3 regions of the Streptomyces flaveolus genome follow, and region 1 is predicted to be linked to each of the others. Evidence: riboswitches for the same ligand, from Rfam matches in the RefSeq annotation. Region 1 holds a riboswitch; each other region holds the start of a gene.

Region 1 (3,268 bases):
AAACGGGTGCCGAGCACCGTCGTCGCGGCGACGGCCGTCAGCGCGCCCGGCGTCCCCGCCTGCGTCACCCACTTCCCCCGGTCGGACAGCAGCAGGGAGACGAAGTTCACCGCGAGCGCCAGCCACGCGGCGCAGGCGAGCACCAGCGCGATGCGGGACAGCAACTCGTGGTGCGTCAGGTGCAGGCCGACCGACAGGATGCCGGTCGCCATCACCGCGGCCCCGGCCGCCGGCGGACGCTGCGCCCACCAGGCGCGCAGAGGGTGACGAGTGCCGGATGACATGGGTCGATGCTAGAGAGCGCCGCGCGTCAGGCCGGGCGCACCACGCTGTGGATCGACGACTCGCCGTCGTAGTAGACCGACTCCTCGCGGACGTACGCGCCCGGCTTCGGGGCGTGGATCATCATGCCGTTGCCGATGTAGATGCCGACGTGGCTGATGTCGTCGTAGAAGAAGACCAGGTCACCGGGTTGCGCCTGGGAGACGGAGACCGTCGTGCCGGACTCGACCTGGTCGTAGGTGGTGCGCGGGAGCGTCACGCCCGCGGCCTTCCAGGCGGCCTGGGTGAGACCGGAGCAGTCGTAGGAGCCGGGACCCGTGGCGCCCCAGACGTACGGCTTGCCGATCTGGGCGCGGGCGAAGGCGAGCGCCTTCCCGGCCTTGGTACCGTACGAGGGGTCCGGCGCGGAGGAGCCGCTTCCCGTGCCGTCCGAGGCCGAACCGGAGGTGCCGGCGGAGCCGGAGGAACCTGTCGAGGTGTCGTTCTCCTGCTGGGCGGCCTGCTCCTGCCGCTCCCGCTCCCGCGCCTGCTGCCGGGCCAGCTCGGCGGCCTTGCGGGCGGCCTCCTCCTGCTTCTTCTTCTCGATCGCCGCGAGCCGGGCCTTCTCCTCGGCGGTCAGCGTCGACAGCAGCTCGCGCGCGGTGGTGAGCTTCTTCTGGACCGTGGCCTTGGCCTGCTTCAGGTCGTTCTGCGAGTCGGTGAGCGTCTCGAGGCTCTCGGTGGCCTCCCGGCGCTTCTTCATCGTCTCGGACTGCTGGGTGACGTAGTCGTCGACCGCGTCTTTCTGGCGCCCGGTGAGCCGGTTCATCAGCTGGCTCTGGTCGACGTAGTCCTGCGGCGAGTCCGCGAGCAGGAAGGTCGCGGTCGACGGGACCAGGCCGCCCGTGCGGTACTGCGCGGAGGCGTAGGAGCCCAGCTCGTCGCGGGCCTCGTTGAGCTTCTGGGTGCGCTTGGCGACGTCGTCGAGGAGGGTGTCGACGCGCTCGCGCTGCTTCGCGGTCCTCTCCTTCGCCGCGTTGTACTTCTCGGTCGCCGACCCGGCCTGGCGGTAGAGGTCGTCGACCTTCTTCTCGACCTCTTCGAGGGTGGGCCTGTCGTCCGACGGTACGGCGTCGGCCGTCTGGGACAGCAGGGCGACGGAGGTGAGGGCCGCCGTGGCGAGGGCGGGGGTCCGTATGCCTGCTACGCGCGTACCGGTGGGGCGCGACTTGCGGTGCGACGCCAAGGGAGGCGACTCCTTCCGTGCTCCGCCTACCGGGTTAGCTGTCGGGTTCGGGCGGTGGTTCGGAAGGATTGCCCTACGGCGCCGCCCTCGTCGAGGGCGGGTGGCCGATTCACCCCAGGAATTCGGTCGGGTCCCCGGCTCCGGGCGCCGTACGGCACGCCGGACTCGGCGGAGGCCGCGCGGCCCGGCGACGTTCGCCGGAGGGGACGTGCGACCTGTCCGGCACCGTAGCCAACTCGTGCGGTGCCTGGGAAGGTTGCCGGGTGATATGCCCGATACATTTTCGTGACCTTCGGCGCGAGGGTCACTCCGTGTGATAGCGCCTGATCCGAGAGTCCCGATCTCCGCGATGCGGGCCATTTTCCGGGGTGGCAGCCGGTTGTCGGTGGGGCGCCCTAGACTCGGAGAGCGATGAGCAGCCTCTTTGACGACAGCTTCCTGGCGAGCCTCCAGACCCCGCGCGGTCACGAGGAGGAACCTCCGCCGCCGCCCGAGGACGATCACGTGACGGAGCCGGTTCCGCACGATCTGTTCGGCGGGAAGTTCGACGCGCCGCCGGAGCGGGACCCGTACTACCGGGACGGCGCCCCGCGCCCCGTCGTGGACCCGGCCGCGCTCCTGGAGGGGCTCAACGACAACCAGCGCGCCGCCGTCGTGCACTCCGGCTCCCCGCTGCTCATCGTGGCCGGCGCCGGCTCCGGCAAGACCCGGGTGCTCACCCACCGCATCGCCCACCTGCTGGGCGAGCGGGGCGTCCACCCCGGGCAGATCCTCGCGATCACCTTCACCAACAAGGCCGCGGGCGAGATGAAGGAGCGCGTCGAGCAGCTCGTCGGCCCGCGCGCGAACGCGATGTGGGTGATGACCTTCCACAGCGCGTGCGTCCGCATCCTGCGCCGCGAGTCCAAGAGGCTCGGCTTCACGTCGTCGTTCTCGATCTACGACGCCGCCGACTCCAAGCGCCTGATGGCGCTGGTCTGCCGCGACCTGGACCTCGACCCCAAGCGCTTCCCGCCCAAGTCCTTCAGCGCCAAGATCAGCAACCTCAAGAACGAGCTGATCGACGAGGAGGACTTCGCCGCCCAGGCCGCCGACGGCTTCGAGAAGACCCTCGCCCAGGCCTACGCCCTCTACCAGTCGCGGCTGCGCGAGGCCAACGCCCTCGACTTCGACGACCTGATCATGACCACGGTCAACCTGCTCCGCGCCTTCCCGGACGTCGCCGAGCACTACCGCCGCCGCTTCCGGCACGTCCTGGTCGACGAGTACCAGGACACCAACCACGCCCAGTACGCCCTCGTGCGCGAGCTCGTCGGCACCTCGGAGCACCCCGTCGACGTGCCGCCCGAGGCCGAGGTCCCGCCCGCCGAGCTGTGCGTCGTGGGCGACGCCGACCAGTCGATCTACGCCTTCCGCGGCGCCACCATCCGCAACATCCTCCAGTTCGAGGAGGACTACCCGGACGCGACGACGATCCTGCTGGAGCAGAACTACCGCTCCACCCAGACGATCCTGAGCGCGGCCAACGCGGTCATCGAGCGCAACGAGTCCCGCCGCCCCAAGAACCTGTGGACCAACCAGGGCGCGGGTTCGCAGATCACCGGGTACGTCGCCGACACCGAGCACGACGAGGCCCAGTTCGTCGCCGACGAGATAGACCGCCTCACGGACGCGGGCGAGGCCCGGGCCGGTGACGTCGCCGTGTTCTACCGCACCAACGCCCAGTCCCGTGTCTTCGAGGAAGTGTTCATCCGCGTCGGC
Region 2 (3,268 bases), on a different contig from region 1:
GGCCCTGCTCGGCCTCCAGATTGTCGAAGGCGAGGCTCGACAGGGAGCAGTCCCGCAGCAGTTGGCGGGTGTCCGGGACGAGACCCGGCCGCAGCACCGCGCCCTGGCAGTCCGAGACGCCGAGCCCGATCGCCCGGCCCTGGCCCAGCGGCCCGCGCTCGTGCGGCAGGAAACCGGCGGCCTCACCGCCCTCGTACAGCACCGCCACCCGCGCCCCGGCCCGCACCCGGCCCACGACGTCGGTGAACTCCGGCTCCATGAACGGATTGCGTGGCGACCTCGATGCGGCGCGCAGCGCGCGCCAGCGCTCCCGTTCCCCCTCGCTCAGCTCCTCCGGCCTGAGCACACGTACACGTCCGCCGTTCAACCCGACCCCCCGATCAAGTCCCCCCTGGACAAAAGGAAGGTACCCCCGGGGCAGCCCGGAGGGTAGAAGGCAGAGCATGTTGTTGCCAACTGGTGCACAGGCCTTTAACTGCCTTTAGACGATGTTGTGTCAGGTTTCGGACACCTGCGAACGTCCTCGTGCGCATCCGGTCGTGGGTGAGTCGGACAGGTGCGGTGTCCGTATTCTCTGATCATGGACCGCACCGCATATGCCCTCGTCGCCACCGACCTCGACGGAACGCTGCTGCGCGGCGACGACACCGTCTCCGACCGGTCGCTGGCCGCGCTGGCACGGGCGGCCCGGGTCGGAGCGCGGCACCTGGTGGTGACGGGGCGCCCGGCACCGAGGGTCCGCTCCCTGCTCGACGGCCTCGGCTGCACGGGGCTCGCGGTGTGCGGGCAGGGCGCGCAGGTGTACGACGCCGGCGCCCACCGGATGCTGTGGTCGGTCACCCTGGACCGGGAACTGGCGGAGACCGCGCTCGGCAAGATCGAGGCGGAGGTGGGGGAGGTGTACGCCGCGGTCGACCAGGACGGGGTCGACGGGCTGACGCTCATCGAGCCGGGTTATCTGATGCCCCACCCGACGCTGCCCGCGGTGCGGGTCGAGCGGCGCGACGAGCTGTGGAGCGCGCCGATCAGCAAGGTGCTGCTGCGCCACCCGGACCTGTCCGACGACGAGCTGGCGGCGACGGCGCGCGCGGTGGTCGGTTCGCTCGCGACGGTCACGATGTCGGGGCCGGGGACGGTGGAGCTCCAGCCGTGCGGTGTCACCAAGGCGACCGGTCTGGCGCTCGCCGCCGAACACCTGGGGCTGAGCCGGCGGCGGACGATCGCCTTCGGGGACATGCCCAACGACATCCCCATGTTCCACTGGGCGGCCCGCGGGGTCGCCATGGCGGGCGCCCACCCCGAACTCAAGGCGGTCGCGGACGAGGTCACCACGACGAACGAGGACGACGGCGTGGCCGTCGTCCTCGAACGGATCTTCGGAGCCTCCTGACACGCCCGGCGTGCGCCGGTACAGCTCAGTCGGTCCGGTTGTGTCCTGCTGCGGAGTCGGCTCAGTACGCGCCGAAGACGTTGTCGATCGAGCCGTAGCGGTCGGCCGCGTAGTTGCAGGCGGCGGTGATGTTGGCGACCGGGTCGTACGAGTCCCAGGAGGTGCCGGCGACGTGGTACGCCTGGAAGGTCGGGTCGATCACCTGGAGCAGGCCCTTGGACGGGGTGCCGTTGATCGCGTTGATGTCCCAGTTGTTGATGGCCAGCGGGTTGCCGGACGACTCGCGCATGATGTTGCGGTGGATGCCGTCGTACGAGCCGGGAATCCCGTGCTGGGCCATGATGTCCAGCGACTCGCGGATCCAGCCGTCGAGGTTGTCCGGGTACGCCGTCGTCGCCGTGGTGGCGGCGGTGGTCGTGGCGGCCGGGGTGGCGGCGGACGCGGTGGCGGCGCCGATGAGCGGCAGGGCGAGCACGGCGGCGCCGGTGCCGGCGACGGCGAGCTTGCGGGCGAGGCGGCTGGTTCGAGCGTGACGGTTCTGACCGATGGCAGGCATGTGTGTGTCCCTCTCCAACGCCTGCGAGGTGAGCTGTCGGGTTCGGGCGGGGAGGTGCCCGGCCGCGCCCTGACGGGCACGGCTTCACCCCGAGCCGCTCCGGTGGTTTCCGGCGCGGCGACTTACCTGGGTCCCCCGCTCCTGCCTGCGAGTGTCTCGGTGGATGACTGTGCGTCGGGCGGTGGCAGGATTCGGCGTCCGCCTGACAGGCCGGGAACGTATGCGAGAGCACATGTCCGGAACAAGTGCAGGAATCACTCGACGCGCCTGTTGACCTTGGTCTGGGGGTTTTGGGGTACTTGATCCTTTGCGAATGCCAAGGCTCAACTCGCCTACGGGGCAAAGGGCCGGCGGGGGTCGCGGCGGAGGTGCGGCGAGGGGGTCGGCGGACGCGGTGGAGTGAGCCAACTCACGGGCCTCAACAAGGGCGGCAAATCGGGCATTAGGGCCAACTGGTGGCCAACCGTCCACCGGTGGCGGGCCGTTTGGGTGGGGAGCCGGGGCGGGGCTGTCGGCCGGGTGTGTGGGTCCTGTGCCGCGCCCGGCCCTCGACGGCTCGGACCGGTGTTCCGTCGTGTCGTGCGGGCACCCGTTCGGAGCGGGGCGCGGATGCCGAACGGGTGACGTTCTCGGGGTGCGGTCCGTTGGGAGGAGTGGTGGGATCTTCGGTGGCGGCTTCCGGCGTGCCGTGTCCTGATGCGCGCCTCTCTGGCGATGTCGACCGATATCTGCTCATATCACCTGATCAAAAACATACCGTGCATGATCCGATACCGACCGGCCTGTAACGGTGGGCGCTAGCGGTGATCGAAACGTGACCGGATACGCTGACTTGAGTGGTGGCAGCGACCTATCGACAAACCAGGTAATCGCCAGTAGACACCAGCAGACAGGAGACCCCTCGTGACCGTCGTCGGGCCGTTCGGGCTGAGCGTGCGGGACCAGGCTCTGGAAGCCGATGTCCAGACCGGATTGGCGGCCGTCGAGGAAGGGTTGCTTGAGGCAACCAAGAGTGAGGTGCCGTTCATCACGGAGGCCGCCCAGCACCTGGTGCGGGCCGGGGGGAAGCGGTTCCGGCCGCTGCTGGTGATGCTCGCCTCCCGGTTCGGTGACCCCTACGCGCCCGGCATCGTGCCCTCGGCCGTGGTCGTCGAGCTGACCCACCTCGCCACGCTGTACCACGACGACGTGATGGACGAGGCCGCCGTGCGCCGCGGAGTGCCCAGCGCGAACACCCGCTGGGGCAACTCGGTCGCGGTCCTCACCGGCGACTTCCTGTTCGCCCGTGCCTCCCAGATCCTCGCCGACCTCGGCCCCGAGGC
Region 3 (3,268 bases), on a different contig from region 1:
GACCGGCACCTCGGGCTTGTCGAAGTGGGTGTAGTAGAGGTCGATGTGGTCGGTGCCCAGGCGGCGCAGCGAGGCGTCGGCCGCCGCCTTGATGTTGGCGGCGGACAGGCCGGGGTACTCCGGGTGCTGGCTGACCTTCGTGGCGATGACGACGTCGGCGCGGTTGCCGCGCGCCGCGAGCCACTTGCCGATGAGGGTCTCGGACTCGCCGCCGCTGTTGCCCTCGACCCACGCGGAGTAGGAGTCGGCGGTGTCGACGAAGTTGCCGCCTGCGGCGGTGTAGGCGTCGAGGACGGCGAAGGAGGTGTCCTGGTCGGCGGTCCAGCCGAAGACGTTGCCGCCGAGGGCGAGCGGGAAGACCTCGAGGTCGGAGGAGCCGAGTTTGCGCAGAGAAGTCATGTTCTACAACAACACGCGCCTCGGAACTGGTCATTCCGCGGGGCGCCGAGAACGGACGCAAAGTTCGCGCAAACCGGCAGCCCTGACGTCGGGGGGTCGCCGTCAGGACCACCGGGATCCAGAGGTGGGCGTCCCTTCCGGACGCCCTGTTCTCAGGGGGTGAGGCCCTTGTCCTGCAGCCATGCCGCCGGGTCGACCCCGCCCTCGGCACCGCCGACGTGGACCTCGAAGTGGAGGTGCGGGCCGGTGACGTTGCCCGTGGCGCCCACGCGGCCGATGACGTCGCCGGTGCTGACCTCCTGGCCGACGCTGACGTTGATCGACGACTGGTGGCAGAACCACAGTTCGGTGCCGTCGTCCAGGGTCAGGATCGTGCGGTAGCCGTAGGAGCCGGCCCAGCCCGCCTCGGTGATCGTGCCGGTGTGCACGGCCTTGATGAGGGTGCCCGTGGGCGCGGCGAAGTCGAGGCCGGTGTGGTGGCCGGAGGACCACATGGAGCCGGCCTGACCGAAGGTGGAGGTGATCGTGTACGAGGAGGTCGGCAGCGTGAACTGCTTGGCCAGCTCGGCGAGCCGCTCGGCCTCGGCCTTCTTCGCGGCCTCCTCCTCCGCCTTCTTCTTGGCGGCGGCGGCCTTGGCCTCGGCCTCCTTCTCCGCCTTGGCGGCGGCCTCGGCGGCCTCCTTCTCGGCCTTGGCGGCGGCCTCTGCCGCGGCCTTGGTCTCGACCTGGACCTGCTGCTGCTCGGCCTGCTGCATGATGCGCGCCCGCAGGACCTCACCGGCGTCGGTGGTGCCCTCGGCGGTGTCGGTGGTGGTCGCGCCGATGCCGCTGAGCGGGGTGGCGGAACCCTCGGGCTCCGGTTCGTCGTCGGAGATGAGCGAGCCGACGTTCGGCAGGTCGGGCATCGAGATCGACACCGGCGGCTTGCCGGTCTGGGCGCTCGCCATGCCGCCCGCTCCGACGGCCGCTATGACGCCGACGCCGAGGACGGTGGAGCTGCGGGCGAGTCCGCCGCGCTGCTTGGCGACGCGGTGCCGGCCGCGTACGGGACGGATGGAGTCCGCGGTGGGGTTCCACTCCTCCCAGGGGCCCTCTTCGGCACGGTAGCCGTCGTAGCCGAAGGTTTCGGTGTCGTGCGTGCTCGGCACGAACGGGGCCTCGGGGGCAGGCCGGTTGGACGCCACGTGGGCGTACTCCTTTCCTTCCTTCCGCCTACCGGGTTAGCTGACGGGTTCGGAGCAGGAAGGTCTCCTACGCGCGTATACGCGCCGTGTCTCCACGGCGGCATACGCCCGATTCACCCCAAAGTGGTGGTTCCCCGGTTCCCTCGCGGGATTCGGCGCGTGCGCACGGAGCCGCCTTCTGTGACGGCTGGGACGACCGCGCTGCGTTATCGAACGTTAATAGACGCGAGGTGCTGATTCCAAGCCGTTCTGTCTGATCATTAAGGATTCCGGCCGGGACGTACATCTCACGAAGGGCCAAAACCGGGCGAGTTGACCGCCTCTCAGATCACGACTTCACATCACGCGTTTATGACGGTGTGTCAGTTGTTATGCGGAGGGCGGTCGTGTCGTCACCGCCGGTGATACTGATCAAGGTCGTCGCCCGCTCAGGGCCGACGGCGTACGGCGAGCAGCGCCATGTCGTCCGTGGTGCCGCCCCCGGCGTGCCGGCGCACCTCGTCGGCGAGGGTGTCGAGCAGGTGGGCCGGGTGCCGGAAGACGCGGCCGGTCAGTCGCGCGTGGGGGTCGTAGAACCGGCCGTGGGCGTCGCGGGCCTCGGACAATCCGTCGGTGTACAGCAGCAGCGTGGCACCGCCGGGGAAGTCGGCCTGCTCCGCCCGGTCGGGCCACACCCCCAGTTCGCCCATCCCGAGCGGCAGAGCGAACTCCCCGGCCTGCACCGGGTGCACGGTGCCGTCGGCGTGCAGCAGCAGCGGCGGCGGGTGGCCGCGGTTGACGACGCGGACGACCCCGTCGCCGTGCGGGAGTTCGGCGAGGACGGCGGTGGTGAACCCCTCGAACGCGTCCAGCCCGTCCCGCCGGGTGCCCTCGCGCGCCAGCGCCCGCTCCAGCCGCTGCGCGACCGCCTCCAGCGTCGCCTCCTGCTCGGCGGCCTCCCGGAAGGCACCGATGACCACGGCGACGGCGGCCACCGCGCCCATGCCCTTGCCGCGCACGTCGCCGACGATCAGCCGCACACCGCGCGCGCTGTCCTGCACCGCGTACAGGTCGCCGCCGATGAAGGCGTCGGCCTGCGCCGCCTCGTAGCAGGCGGCGATCTCGAAGCCGCCGATCCGCTCGGCGGGCTCGGGCAGCACGGCGCGCTGGGCGGCCTCGGCGATCTCGCGGGCGGAGGCGAGGCGCTCGTCGGTGCGGCGGACGAAGGCGTTCACGAAGACGGCGAGGGCGGCGACCGTCGCGATGGTGATCAGTTCGGTGAGCGAGTCCACGTAGTGGATGACGCCCTTGCTCAGCTGGAGCCCGATGACGGTGGCGATCACTGCGGCACCGGTGAGCACGGTGCCGCGACGTGAGTAGAGGGGTGCCGCGACCAGGGGCGCGGCCGTCCAGAGGGGCCCCGCGGTGAAGTACCGGGGGGTGAAGAGGTCGTAGAGGACGGCCACGGCGATCAGCAGGACGGGGAGCAGGCGCACGAAGGTCCGGCCGTACGGGGGTCGCCGCCGCGCCGGCCGGACGGGCGGTACGGGCATCGGGGCGGCGCCGAGACCGGGGTCGGGCACGGGGTCGCCGGGCAGCCGGCCACCGGCCCTGGCATACGGTGCCTCGTCGTCCACGTCACCTGGCCGCACCACTCGTCTCCCGCCCCCCTGCACGTCCACGCCGCTTGCCGTCCCGCCTTCCAG

What was found. A riboswitch is a leader RNA that binds a small molecule or an ion and turns the genes downstream of it on or off. The one in region 1 is predicted to bind cyclic di-AMP.
Region 2: linked by a shared signal. The riboswitch ahead of ACIRG6_RS35805 (transglycosylase SLT domain-containing protein) and the one ahead of ACIRG6_RS12405 (C40 family peptidase) in region 1 are both predicted to bind cyclic di-AMP.
Region 3: linked by a shared signal. The riboswitch ahead of ACIRG6_RS19050 (M23 family metallopeptidase) and the one ahead of ACIRG6_RS12405 (C40 family peptidase) in region 1 are both predicted to bind cyclic di-AMP.

Annotation. Positions count from the first base shown of each region.
Region 1 covers NZ_JBIWKU010000003.1:631,925-635,192, reverse strand. The annotation lists gene ACIRG6_RS12410 (tellurite resistance/C4-dicarboxylate transporter family protein) at 1-284, opposite strand, end outside; gene ACIRG6_RS12405 (C40 family peptidase) at 311-1,507, opposite strand; cyclic di-AMP (ydaO/yuaA leader) riboswitch at 1,516-1,688, opposite strand; gene pcrA (DNA helicase PcrA) at 1,919-3,268, shown strand, end outside.
Region 2 covers NZ_JBIWKU010000017.1:114,897-118,164, forward strand. The annotation lists gene ACIRG6_RS35795 (GNAT family N-acetyltransferase) at 1-346, opposite strand, end outside; gene ACIRG6_RS35800 (HAD family hydrolase) at 581-1,390, shown strand; gene ACIRG6_RS35805 (transglycosylase SLT domain-containing protein) at 1,452-1,946, opposite strand; cyclic di-AMP (ydaO/yuaA leader) riboswitch at 1,950-2,118, opposite strand; gene ACIRG6_RS35810 (polyprenyl synthetase family protein) at 2,850-3,268, shown strand, end outside.
Region 3 covers NZ_JBIWKU010000005.1:568,828-572,095, reverse strand. The annotation lists gene ACIRG6_RS19055 (aldo/keto reductase) at 1-399, opposite strand, end outside; gene ACIRG6_RS19050 (M23 family metallopeptidase) at 552-1,583, opposite strand; cyclic di-AMP (ydaO/yuaA leader) riboswitch at 1,594-1,751, opposite strand; gene ACIRG6_RS19045 (PP2C family protein-serine/threonine phosphatase) at 2,012-3,214, opposite strand.